DNA from 3 places in the Bradyrhizobium sp. 25ACV genome. Region 3 is predicted to be linked to each of the others. Evidence: predicted binding sites of a transcription regulator. Region 3 holds the regulator's gene; each other region holds the start of a gene.
What was found. Region 3 encodes LexA, which represses DNA repair genes until DNA is damaged. Its sites were predicted from a motif close to TGTTCNNNNTGTGTTCNG; they were not measured.
Positions count from the first base shown of each region.

Region 1 (4,276 bases), 110 kb from region 3:
GCCTTCTGACGTAGCGCGCCTTCGGTTCGCTTCGTCATCTTCGCGATTTTGATCACAGGCGTCCGCGCCTTCGAGTGTGCCTTCAATTCTTTGATGTCTTCCTTGGTCCACTCACGGCGAACAGTCTTCTTGGTCTTCTTAGCCAAAACGCGCTCCTTCAGTGGTGAGGAGCGCGGTCTAACACACCAGGCGCGATACGAAAACCCGCACGACGTTACGTAGCGCGCAATCACCAATAGGAAATCAATGGCAAACGACTTGGTAGTTCAACTCGGCGCGAAGCTGGACCAATTCCAAAGCGATCTGAATCAAGCTGGCGACATGGCGGATGCTGCGATGGACCGCATCGAGCGTTCGTTTGCTAACCTCAACCCAACGGCGGGCGGGTTCGCGACGCTTGGCGTTGCCGCTGCCGGTGTTACCGGCTTGGTTGGCGGGCTCCTTGCTGCGCTTACCAAGGTCAATAGCGAACTTGCTGACCTGCAGAAGAACGCTGAATTCACCGGTCTTACTGCAGAGCGATTCCAGCAGATCCAATTTGCTACAGGGCAGGGCGGTGTTTCTTCGCAGGAGTCTGTTACCGATCTGCGCAAGGTCGCCTCACTGCTGGCCGACGCCAAGGAAAATGAAAACTCACTGACGAAGCTGCTTGATGCTAACAACATCAAGTACAAGGACCGTAATGGGCAGATTATCAGCCTGAACCAGCTTCTGCCTATCGGCATCGATCTGATTAATAAGTTTCAGTCGATTCCAGAGAAGACCAAAGCAGCGCAGATGCTCGGTCTTTCCGAGAGTTGGGTTGAGGCAATTCGCAACGGAAGCAAGTCGTTTGAGGATATCGCGCAGGGAGCCGAAGCGGCCGGCGCCGTGATAGATGGCGCCACGGTCGCTAAGGCCGCCGCATTCGATCGTGCCTGGAAACAGTCCTCTGCTCAACTCGCTGCCCAGTTCAAGTCGACTGCCGCTGATATTGGCGGTTGGCTGGATGACCTTATTGGTAAGGCCAACGATCTCGTAAAGACAGCGGTTGCCTCGCAGAACATCACGCCTGGAAGCGGACAGGAAACCTTCAACCGATGGGCTGATGCTGCGGATATCATGCAAAAGGCCGTGCGGGGCTTGCCGCAAGATGTCGACCAGATCACCCGCGCAATCGAGCATCTGAATGCCTCAGGGAAGCCTGAGAATCTTGAGATTGTCGCCGGCCTAGAGCTTATTCGCGCCAAGGCACAGCTCGCTCGCGACATGCTGCAGGCTGCGGCTGAGCAGCAGTCCAAGGTCGAATTTCCCGGCGGAGTTCCACTGCCGGCGTCGCGGCCATCTTCCGCTAACAACGCAGATCCAAACGCCGCGAAGCTTCCGCAGCGCGGCGGCGATAGTGCCGCAAGCGCATACGATCGCGCGACAGAATCCATCATAAAGCACACGGCCAGGGCGATTGCGGACACTGTGGCCGCTGGCAAGGGCGCTGCGGCGCAAGCAGAATTACGTGCTGGCCTGGAGGTTCGGCCATGAGCGCAATAAATGGTTTCGTTCGAGGTGACGCAGCATTCCTACTGGCGGACGGCGTTTCGTACTTCGAAGGGGTTCCAGACGATGTGAACTTAAATAAGGCCCATCGTCTGTATCGGTTGAACGCTGTAGTGGCTGCGACTGGTCCGGCGCAGTTCGGCGAATGGCTATGGGGTCGTCTCGCCTACAAGTCATTTGATAATTTGATTGAAACCGCGGAATTCCAGATCAACCATCATTTCCAGCGCTACGCGCGCGAATATCGCAATGGAGACGCGGCATCTTGCGTTGTGCTGGCTGGTTGGCATGAAAAAGAAGATCGGCCAGCGATCTATTCCATTGAACTAGAGACAGCCGGCACACCAAAAGCTTTGTTGGTCAGACAGAGCGCTGAGTTTGAGGAAAAGCACGTTGCGGCGAGTTTGACGGAATTGCCGATCATTTCGATGCCGCCGCCATCGCGTGAGGAATTTCAGGCGGCGGGCTATGACTTGCTTGCCGACCTGGAGAAGGTAGATCCTGAATCTTATCTGCTGCACTGCATGGAGATTCAGCGCCGCAAACCCTTCGATGGACGCCACGTTGTCGGCGGCCATGCGGTACTTACGACCGTAGCACGCGATGGCGTCGCCCAGCGCGTGGTCCACCGCTGGGCGGAGGATCGCACAGGGAAGCCGATAAGGCCAAAGCCGATGGACTGGAAGACTTGGAGGGCGGGGCGGATGGCGGCGTGAGGGGGCCGCCTGGAGGCCCGCTCTCGCTGTTTATCGAATGTTTGCGTGGCCAGACGTTGACATAGGACGAATAGATGATATCGTTCTTGATATGTTCCGGTTGAGCTTTGACGAAAATTCCATCTTTTGGTGCACGGTGGTGCTGGGGGATGGAAGCAGATGTTACTTGAGAACCTGAAGGTAAACCGAATTTCCGCGCATGAGGTTTTTCGGAGAGGTGCGGACAAGCGGCGCGTTGATCCAATATGCGCTGACATGCTTGAGCAGCTGCCCGAGAAGGCAATCGAACAGTTCAAGCTTCGGATCACGGAAGCTCTGTCGGCTGAAGCGAAGAGCCTCCTGATGCAGATCGCCAAGTTCGAGGCCGGCAGCCACTTCCACAATGTATGTGAGCTACTCGAAGCAACCGATGAAGAGTTCCTAGAATTTTCACGACGAATTCCCAATCGGTTAGCGGATGAACAGCGTCACTCGAACATTCCGGGCGGCGTCGTATTGGTTTTTGATGGCACCGTAGGCGGCGCAGATCACAAGTTTGTCGGCGTGATAAAGGCCGAGAAGCAAACAGGGTTTCGCCGATACAAAAGCCGGGAGAAAACTCTCACTGAGTTCTTAGACGATCTCTTCCTAACAGCTGCTCAGCGTCTATATAAGGTCGCCCTCTTTGTGCGGATGGACGAAAGCCTGCCTCCGCAGGAAGGTTGGCACGCATACGTGTTCGATACGAACATTTCGCCAACACACCGAGAAACGGCGGCGCAATACTTTTATGAAGGGTTTCTCGGCTGTGAGCTTCCGCAAGACGGGGCTTATGAGACTGCTCGATTCTTCGATTTGACCCGCGATTACGTAAAGCAATCCGGCCTGCCGACAGAAAAGCGACGCGACATCGTCGACGCTCTGCACACATATGTTAAAGCCGAGAACGGGAAAACGTTTTCATCCAACGAATTTGCGGAGAAGTATCTGCCGGTGGAGCACCGAGACTCTTTCTCGAACTTCCTGTCTGCAAAGAAGTTTCCAATGCGGGCGGTTGTTAGAGATACAAGCGCCATGGGAAATCGACTGCGCCGCCGCCGCTTCCGTTTCGGATCAGACATTGAATTGTCCGTGTCTGCAGTCGCGCTGAATGACAAGACGGTCGAAATCAGAGAAGGGACAGCAAAGGAATTTGGCGGAGAGGGCTCGGATCGTTGGACGAGAATAACGATCCGACAATCTTTGACAGATGAGCGGTAATGAACCGAGAGCAAGAGTTTTTGGAAAGGTGGCGGCGTGAAAGCCCGGCCTACTCGGCCTGGGGGAAATTTGTCGTCGAAAAGCTGTCCGAAGCAATTTCGGTGTTTGCGTCGCCGGTAGGACTCGAAGTCTTCCTGAGGATCCCTGTAAAAGCGCGTCTGAAAGCGGAAGACTCGCTACTTCAAAAGGCGTTTCACCGCGGCAAAGAATATCAAAGCCCGTACGACGAGATTGAAGACAAAGTCGGCATTCGCTACGTCGTCCTGCTTGGCTCTGAAGTAAAGAAGATAGATGACGCCATTCTCAGTGTGAACGACTGGATTGCTGAGAAGGCCAGGGACTACGTTCAAGAGCAAATGCTGCGCCCGTATGAATTCGACTATCAATCGTTGCACTACATCGTTCGATCCAGAAATCTGATCAATTTCGAGTCTGTCGAAATTCCCGCCGATACGCCATGTGAAATACAGGTTAGAACCCTTCTTCAGCATGCATACAGTGAGTTAACTCACGACACGATTTACAAACCGAACGTGCAAGCCACCCCTTCATTGAAAAGGTCGGCGGCCAAAAGTATGGCACTCATTGAAGCGAGCGACGGGGGATTACTTCTCGAGGGTTCATGAGGAAATCCAAGCAGCGCTCGCGAATAGCGAGCAGATGTCGCGATATCTGGACCGTCAGTACCGTTCATGGATTGGACTGGAGGTTTCTCACGGTCCAATTCAGTCCCTTAACCGATCGAGGCACCATTCCAGCGTGGCCACGGTGATTGGGTCACCGTCTTT
Region 1 is NZ_JAVAYO010000006.1:163,386-167,661, reverse strand. It holds gene RAD04_RS15920 (hypothetical protein) at 1-146, opposite strand, end outside; gene RAD04_RS15915 (hypothetical protein) at 247-1,518, shown strand; gene RAD04_RS15910 (hypothetical protein) at 1,515-2,249, shown strand; gene RAD04_RS15905 (nucleoid-associated protein) at 2,409-3,488, shown strand; gene RAD04_RS15900 (GTP pyrophosphokinase) at 3,488-4,114, shown strand.
Region 1: a site for LexA is predicted at 2,331-2,348, ahead of RAD04_RS15905 (nucleoid-associated protein). Genes of this name have one in related genera too.

Region 2 (4,276 bases), on a different contig from region 3:
GAGGTGCGCTGGTGCGTCGGCACGGCGGCCGCGACGGTCGACGACAGCGGTCGCGTCGTGCGCGTGAGCGGTGTCACCGTGGACATCACCGAACGCAAGCGGGCCGAGGAACGGCAGAATTTGCTGGCGCGGGAAGTCGATCACCGCGCCAAGAATGCGCTGGCGCTGGCGCAGTCGATCGTCCGCCTCACCCGCGCCGACGAGGTCAAGGCCTATGTCAACGCCGTCGAGGGACGCATCAATGCGCTGGCGCGCGTGCACACGATCCTGTCGCTGTCGAGCTGGCAGGGCGCGGAGCTCTCCAAGCTGATCGACGAGGAGCTTGCGCCCTATTCGCTCGGCGGACAGATCGTATTGGCGGGTCCGGAGGTCCAGTTGGTGCCGGCGACGGCTCAGACGCTGGCGCTCGCGTTGCACGAGCTCTTCACCAACTCGGCCAAGTATGGCGCACTCTCGACCAGGTCGGGACGGCTCACGATCGGCTGGCAGGTCGAGGACCATCTGCTGACGCTGAGCTGGGAGGAATCCGGCGGTCCGCTCGTCATGACGCCGAAATCGCGCGGCTTCGGCACGCGGAGCCTGCTTGCGAGCGTCGAGTCCCAGCTCGGTGGACAGGCGCAATTCGATTGGCGAGCCGAAGGACTGTTGTGCCGCCTCAAGGTGCCGCTGACACGCAAGACGGCGACGACCGCCTCCGGAAAATTCGACGCCCCCAGCTCAGCCGAATTGCAACGCGCCTCGGGCTAAAGCGCGATGCGATCAGGATGAATCGTCATCGCGCTTTGGTCTGCCGTTTGAGCATGATCTCTTCGGAAAACCGCTGCGCACTTTTCCGGATCATGCTTTAGCCCGACGCCGCCATCCTGGTTTGCCGCGGCGGCCGCACTTCCTCGGCGAGGCGTCCTTCGAGCCAGGCTTCCGTCTGAGCGAGATCGCGTAGCGCCCTCGCGTAGCGGCGGGCCGCACTTCGGTCCGCACCGCGCGGCAGTTTGCGGGCCTTGCGCAGCATGTCCGCAGCCGCGTTGCGATAGGCCAGCGAGCGGTAAAGAAAGACTACCTTACCCATATCGAATGTTCCCGTTTTGCCGACGCTTATCCTCGCAGGCCCGGCATGAACGTCGGATGAAGCCGGTGATGACAAATCCTTCATGCGTTTGGAACCGGTGAATATCGCCCGCGTTTGCATGCCAGTCGGGATGCAGTTCCCATGCGCGCAAAAAAGTCGTCGGACTTGATCTCTCCCACCGGCCTCATCAAGCTGATGACGCATGCGATGATGGGGGCAGCCCTCGGCCTCGCCTTCAGCCTCGCGCTGATCCTGTCCAATCCCGCCGTCGCCAGGCTGCTCGATCACGGCGGAAGCCAGGCCGCAATCGTCTTCGCCCTCACATTGGTGACGACGTTCGCGATCGGCGCGACACTCACCGGCGTCGTGTTCATCCTCGCAGAGGACAAGCAATCTTGAAGCGTGCGTGCGGCGCGGCAGATGCGATTGTCGGGAACTCCTTCGGCAAATAGCGGTTGGCTGCCTGCGTCAATTTAACTCAGGGAGTTCCCCGCATGACAACGGCAAAGCTCGTTCTCACCGCAATGCTGGCCACCGGCCTCGCCGCCGCGCCGCTCGCCGCACAGGCCAAGTCGCACAAGGCCAAACACGGATCATCAATGTCGTCCTCGCAGACCACGGGCGCCAACACCAAGGCCTCGAAGGGCGCGGATCCTTCCGGCCAGGGCGGCTCCGGTCCCGGCTCGGACCAGGGCGGCACCATGACGAACAAGAGCAGCAAGGGCATGAGCAATACCAAGTGAGCTCAGGCCGACATGACATCAAAAGCCCCGCGGCAACGCGGGGCTTTTTTCTTGTTTCTTGATGCGGGTCGGCAATCGAGCGCCACATCGTCGAGCGCCCGCGTCAGCTCGTTACGGGCGACGCGTCTCAGAGTTGAGCGCGCGGCTCGCAGAATTCCTCTTCACGAGTTGCTCGAGCTGCGCCCGCTTGCGTCCGATCAGAAGTTGGGCCGCAGCATCGTCGAGCCCCGCACGCTGCAATTGCCGGATGGCAGAGCCCAATTCGAGAATCTCGGCGCGCAACCTCAAGATCCGGTAAGTGTCGGGGTCTTCCTCCACGACGCCCCCCCAAAAGGTTTCAGCGCCGCGTGCTCGCGCGCTCGGGATTGCCGGCTGTCTTCACGAGACGAAGGCGCACCCGGTCGCGAACGTCAGGCAGGACATCGCCGCCGCCGGCAGCCTTCCATTCGCCGATCAGCAAATTGACCTTCCGGCGCAGATCCATCTGCGCCAGGGCCTGCTGGACGCAATCGCGGTCGCCGTTGATGAGATCGCGCACGGAGGCCTCGACGCCGGCCATCTCAACCCTCAAGGCGCTGATTTTACGTCGAATTTCATTAATTCTATTGTCCATGGCTTGTTAGAACAAAATAAGAACATATAGTCAAGTCACGATTTCAGGACGGAGAAGCGACATGCAGGTTCAAGGCAAATACGACGCCAGGGTTTTCCTCGCCGAGCAGATGACGCGGACGCAGGGGCTGAGGCTGAAACGGCTGAGTGAAGAAGCGTATCAGCCAGCACAATATGCGCGCGATCTGTCCTTCACCGAGGCCGCACGGCGCATTCAGGTGCTGGAAGCGGAGATCGAGCTGGCGAATTCCTTCTAGGCTGCGCCTGGAACGCTGTCCGCGTCCTTCGGAACCATGCCCGTGTCGAATGGTTCTCCCCGGCCAAGGGAGAACATGCATGGCACGCAAGGCAAAGAAGCGCCGCTACTCACGCAGCTCCGGCAGCGATGTCGAAAGCGAGATGCGCCGCTACAAGAAGGGCACGGCAAAGAGCGGTCGCAAAGGCCGTGGCGGACGCGTGAAGAGTCGCAAGCAGGCGATCGCGATCGGACTCTCGAAGGCGCGCAAGAAGGGCAAGAAGGTCCCGAAGAAGGCTGCCAAGAAGACGTCCAAGAAGAGGACGACCAAGAAGAGGACAACCAAGAAATCGTCGAAGCGCAAATCCAGCAAGCGCTGACTTGGCCCGTGTCAGATCATGCTGCCCGGCATGAAGCAGCGGATCGAAACGCCGAACGCGGTCTTCACCGGCCACACCATGGTGCGGCCGGCCCGGTTCGGCTCGGTGATGACGGCTTCGTCCGGCACCTCGATCCACTCGCCGTCGAGACGCACGCGATAATGCCCGTTATGCGACTCCCAGTCGGGATCGGCGACGGCAAAACCATCCGCATCCGAGCAGCACGGACCAAGGTGGCTGCGCAGGCTGTCGAACCATGGCTTCAGGGGTGAGTCCGCGTAGCGGCCGTCGTCCCGCCCGAGGGCGTTTCCGCCCCAGAGCACGATTGGCGCCACGAGTAGCGCCCTCCTCAGCGAGAGCTTCAATCGATCCATGTCGGCACCGATCAAATGCGAACCAGCGGCCAGTTCCAGAAGCCGGCGGCAAGTTCGAAGTTCCACGCTTGCAACTGGTCCCGGCGGCATCGTTGCCGCCGGCGACCTGCACGAGTCGGAACTTTGATGAGCGAACACGGCTTTTTCGGACGAACCGCGTCATCGTCGCTGCCGTTAACGAGAATGTTATCGATCGCCTCCCGGGAGTCCTGAAGGCGAACGAAAAAGGCGGCCACGAGGGCCGCCTTTCTTGATCCATGCCGATCGACGTTCGCCTCAGGCGAGTGGCACCGCGACGAAGCGGGTCGCCTGCGCGCTTCTGACCTGCAACAGCACGCTGCGCTTGCCGGACGATTTGGCCTGCGCCAGCTCGGAACGGACATCGCCGACATTGGCGACGGCCTTGCCGCCGACATTGAGGATGACGTCGCCGGTCTGGATGCCGCGCTGCGCCGCCGGCCCTTGCGGATCGACTTCGGTGACGACAACGCCCTTCTGGCCAGCGCCCTGGACGTCACCGGCCGGAGCCAAAGCAAGACCGAGGCGCGGCGTGTCGGCGTTCGACTGCGTCTTGGCCTCACCCGTCTTGAGGTCTCCCTGGGCCTGCCGCTGGTTCGGCAGTTCGCCGAGCGCGAGCGTCACCGTTTTGCTGTCGCCCTTGTGGAAGACGTCGAGCTTCACGGACGTGCCCGGCGCAAGGGTCGCGATCGTGCGGGCGAGGTCGCGGGAATCCTTGATCGCGGTGCCGTTGACGGCGGTGATGACGTCACCCGCCTCGATGCCGGCCTTCGCCGCCGGGCTGCCATCCTGCGGATTGTCGACGATCGCACCGCGCGCCTCCTTCAGCCCGAGGCTTTCGGCAATCT
Region 2 is NZ_JAVAYO010000027.1:20,914-25,189, reverse strand. It holds gene RAD04_RS37310 (HWE histidine kinase domain-containing protein) at 1-747, shown strand, start outside; gene RAD04_RS37305 (hypothetical protein) at 845-1,066, opposite strand; gene RAD04_RS37300 (hypothetical protein) at 1,208-1,465, shown strand; gene RAD04_RS37295 (hypothetical protein) at 1,561-1,809, shown strand; gene RAD04_RS37290 (hypothetical protein) at 1,921-2,127, opposite strand; gene RAD04_RS37285 (hypothetical protein) at 2,147-2,368, opposite strand; gene RAD04_RS37280 (DUF3072 domain-containing protein) at 2,484-2,678, shown strand; gene RAD04_RS37275 (DUF6496 domain-containing protein) at 2,758-3,036, shown strand; gene RAD04_RS37270 (hypothetical protein) at 3,048-3,410, opposite strand; gene RAD04_RS37265 (hypothetical protein) at 3,422-3,646, opposite strand; gene RAD04_RS37260 (Do family serine endopeptidase) at 3,687-4,276, opposite strand, start outside.
Region 2: a site for LexA is predicted at 2,430-2,447, ahead of RAD04_RS37280 (DUF3072 domain-containing protein). Genes of this name have one in related genera too.

Region 3 (4,276 bases):
GACTTATGGACGTGCTGGGCAAAACCTATCTCACCAAGCAAGCCTCTCTCCTGCTTGAATTCGCAAGAACCACCTCGGATTCTGACCTGTCCGCCAAGCTGATCAGCAAGGCCGCCGACCTGAAATCCCAGGCCGATCCGCTGCCCGACAAGGATCAAGGCCCGAAGGCTCCCGACGTCGCGCTGGACGACGGGCCGGACCGGCCGAGCGGGAGTTGAGCGATGTTGGCCGTGGCACTCGTCATTCTCGTCCTCACCATGGCCACCCTCCTGCTGATCGGTCTCGTTCTCTGGATCATGCCACGCCAGGCCTGAGCCTGCCTTCCATCCAGGGCTGAAAGCGGCAGGATAAATCGTGCCCGCTCCGCAATTTTGCCTCTGCTCCCGCGCTCGGTTAGAAGACTGTCGGAACATTTCGTCCGAACGTGCCGAGCAGGAGTTTCGCCGTGGCCTTGATGCCGGTTTCCGACGCCCTTGCTGCGGTGCTGGCGGGTGCAGCGCCGCTGCCTGCAGAGACGGTTTCGCTCGACGAAGCCTACCATCGCGTGCTCGCGCAGGACGTCGCTGCGCGGCGCACCCAACCGCCCCAGGCGATGTCGGCGATGGACGGCTATGCCGTGCGCGCGGCCGATGCGGCGACAATCGATTCAAGGCTGATGATGATCGGTGAGGTCGCAGCGGGCCGTCCGTTCGCGGGAAAGGTCGGCGCCGGCGAAGCCGTGCGGATCTTCACCGGGGGCGTCGTTCCCGACGGCGCCGATGCTGTCGTGATCCAGGAGGACACGATCGCCGAGGGCCAGCACATAACGATCAAGGAAGCCGCGATCGTGGGTCGGCACATCCGCCCCGCCGGCGTCGATTTCCGCGAGGGCGACGTTCTCCTGTGCAAGGGAACCCGTCTGACGGAGCGCGATCTCGCCCTCGCCGCTGGAATGAATCACCCGCTTCTCGCCGTCTGCCGCCGTCCGAAGGTCGCGATCCTCGCCACCGGCGATGAACTGGTGATGCCGGGCTCAACGCCCGGGCACGGCCAGATCGTCTATTCCAACGGCTATGCCCTGCACGCGCTCGCCCGCAGCGAGGGCGCCGAGACCATCGACCTCGGTGTTGCCGCCGATACGCTGGAGGCCACCACCGCCGGCATCCGCCGCGCGCGCGAAAGCGGCGCCGACGTCCTGGTTACGACCGGAGGCGCATCGGTCGGCGACCACGATCTGGTCCAGCAGGCGCTCAAGGAAGAAGGCATCGCGATGGCGTTCTGGAAGATCGCGATGCGGCCCGGCAAGCCGATGATGCACGGACGGTTAGGGACGATGGGCGTCATCGGCCTGCCCGGCAATCCCGTATCGTCCTATGTCTGCGCCTTCCTGTTCATGGTGCCGCTGATTCGCGCGCTGTCGGGCCGTTCGGTGATTCATCACCATCGCGAGCGCGTCGTGCTGGGCCGCGATCTCAGCGCCAACGACCAGCGCGAGGATTATCTGCGCGCGCGCCTGGAAAAGCGCGACGATGGCACGCTCGTCGCCCTTCCCGTCAGCCATCAAGACTCCTCTCTGCTTGCGAATCTTGCTGCAGCACAGGTACTTCTCGTGCGCGCACCGTTTGCGCCAAAGGCCGAGGCCGGCAGCCCCTGCGAGATGCTAAGGCTCCCCGTCTGACCTGCGCGGCCACACGCATTCCGCGAGCTTCGCTCTGTTCACGGTAAATTAAGCAGTTGCGGAACATGTATCGAACATATAGTGTCCGTTCATGATTTGTTTCGAGGATGTAGCGGCTTATCGCTGAATTCATCGTCTCGGAATCGAACGACATCAACCGGGGGACTTTGGTCGAGATGTTAACGCGCAAACAATACGAGCTTCTGCGGTTCATCAGCGAACGCTTGAAGGAAAGCGGCGTGCCGCCGTCCTTCGACGAGATGAAGGATGCGCTCGATCTGCGCTCGAAGTCAGGCATCCACCGCCTGATCACCGCGCTCGAAGAGCGCGGCTTCATCCGCCGCCTGCCCAACCGCGCCCGGGCCATCGAAGTGATCAAGCTGCCGGAGCTCCAGGCTGCCGCCGGCAACCGACGCGGCTTCACGCCAAGCGTCATCGAGGGCAATCTCGGCAAGGTCCGCGCGAGCTCCAGCGCGTCCGCGGACGAGGGCGAGCGGCCCGTTGCGGTGCCGGTGATGGGCCGCATCGCGGCCGGCACTCCGATCGAGGCATTGCAGACCCGCAGCCACACCATCAGCGTGCCGCCCGACATGCTCGGCTCCGGCGAGCATTACGCGCTCGAAGTGCGCGGCGATTCCATGGTCGAGGCCGGCATCCTCGACGGCGACATGGCGTTGATCCAGCGCAACGAGAGCGCCGATACCGGCGACATCGTGGTGGCGCTGATCGACGACGAGGAAGCCACGCTCAAGCGTTTCCGCCGCCGCGGCGCCTCGATCGCGCTGGAGCCCGCCAACGCCGCTTATGAGGTGCGCATCCTGCCGCCGAACCGCGTGAAGATTCAGGGCAAGCTGATCGGGCTTTATCGCAAGTACTGATACCGGAACTACTCATACCGGAAGTACTCAGCGCCTCGCGCGCGCCTTCGATCGGCATCGCCGATCAGAGATTGGAGCGGATGATGGTCCGCTCCGGCTGGATAGTCTTTCTGGTACTGCACAGATTATCTGGCCCCTCCTTGTCCGCGACATCCCCGGCAGGCCGCGCGAAGCAACATCGCTTCGCGGCCTTTCGAGGTCGAGGGGGACAGCCCGAATGCGCCAGATCGTTTGAGCGCAACCGCAGCAACGCTGGGCGCGTCATCATGTCGGCCAGGACACGGCCGTGATCTAGAAAATCCGCAACGACCGCGATGCAGCGCGTACACAGCCGAGCTGGCGATACTCGGGCTGGCTGGTTTCGCCGGTCGTTGACGCGCGCCTGCCAAATGCACGGAAGCCGACTTTGTTCCTATCGAATTCGGAAAAGATGGAAAAGATAATGTGATCGGGGCTCGCGGATCCCAGCCGCAGATTTGCCTACAACCAAGCAGACCGTCACGTGCTTCCACTCTGGTAGGGGCCTGCGCCTCCGAAAGAGGTGCGGGTCGCTATCTCTGCATTGAGGAGCACCCGATGTGTGACTACAGCCTGCATGCCGTCGCGACGCGCCCCGCAGAAGTCGGCGAGACGATCGTCACGACAACATTCCGCGGCACCTCGACGCGCGGCTTCGCCTCCGAAGCCGATCTCTCCGTCGCAGTCTGCCTGCTGCCGGGAACGGAGCTCGCTTTCGCCGACAACGTCCGTTACGACAACCGCTGGATCTGGACGCGCACCGTCAACTCCCGCGTCGGCAAGTTCGGCAAGATCGATCCGCACATTCCCGATCGCCATCATGATGCGATCGAATTCCCGGACGGCAAATCCGTGCTGGTGACGCAGCTCGTCGAAGGCCAGCGCGCAACCGTGCTGCAACTGCCCGTGACCCAGCCGATCGGCGAGCGCGAGCACAAGCCGCAGATCATCGCCGACAGTCGCCCGACGGTCACGCGACTGCCGATCGGCTGACGCCCTCCGGCCGACGGGTCGAGGGCCAGGATTGAAATGCCGTCGCCGGCCGAGGCCGGCGAGCCCGGTGGGTTTTTGTTTCACGAAATTCGAGCGGCGAACCTCGTCGCCGCACGAAGTTTGGGCCGTCCTGCCTGAATTTTGAACCTCCGCTCCGCAGCCAAATGACCGATGCTGTCGTGGTTTGAGGCGGCGGACACGCTCGATGAAAACCTTCATTCGCGTCGTTGAACTCTGGGTGCCTGACCGGACGCGCATGCGGCTGGAATTCGGCGGCGGCCTCTACGATGAAGGGCTGTCCGCGTTCAAGGCCTTCAGCGAAGAGCTGAACTTCGGATATGACGAGGGGCTTCCAGGCAAGGCCTGGGCCTGCGGCCATCCAATCATCCTCACGAAATTCGCCAACTCCTATTTCAAGCGGACCGATCAGGCCGTCGCGGCCGGCCTCACTTGCGGCGTGGCGGTGCCGGTGTTCGCAGGCGAATTCCTGCAAGCCGTGATGGTGCTGTTCTGCGGCGGCGACGAGGCGCATGTCGGCGCGATCGAACTCTGGCACAACGATCCTGATCTCTCCCACGAGATGGGCCTCGTCGACGGCTATTACGGCGCAGCTGACATGTTCGAATTCAACTCCCGCCACACCAGATTTCCTCGCGGCTTTGGACTGCCCGGACGCACCTGGAAGGCTGGCCTGCCGCTGATCATCAAGGACTTGCACGACGCCAAGAGC
Region 3 is NZ_JAVAYO010000006.1:54,417-58,692, forward strand. It holds gene RAD04_RS15390 (hypothetical protein) at 12-218, shown strand; gene RAD04_RS15395 (molybdopterin molybdotransferase MoeA) at 446-1,657, shown strand; gene lexA (transcriptional repressor LexA) at 1,834-2,535, shown strand; gene RAD04_RS15405 (hypothetical protein) at 3,112-3,546, shown strand; gene RAD04_RS15410 (GAF domain-containing protein) at 3,752-4,276, shown strand, end outside.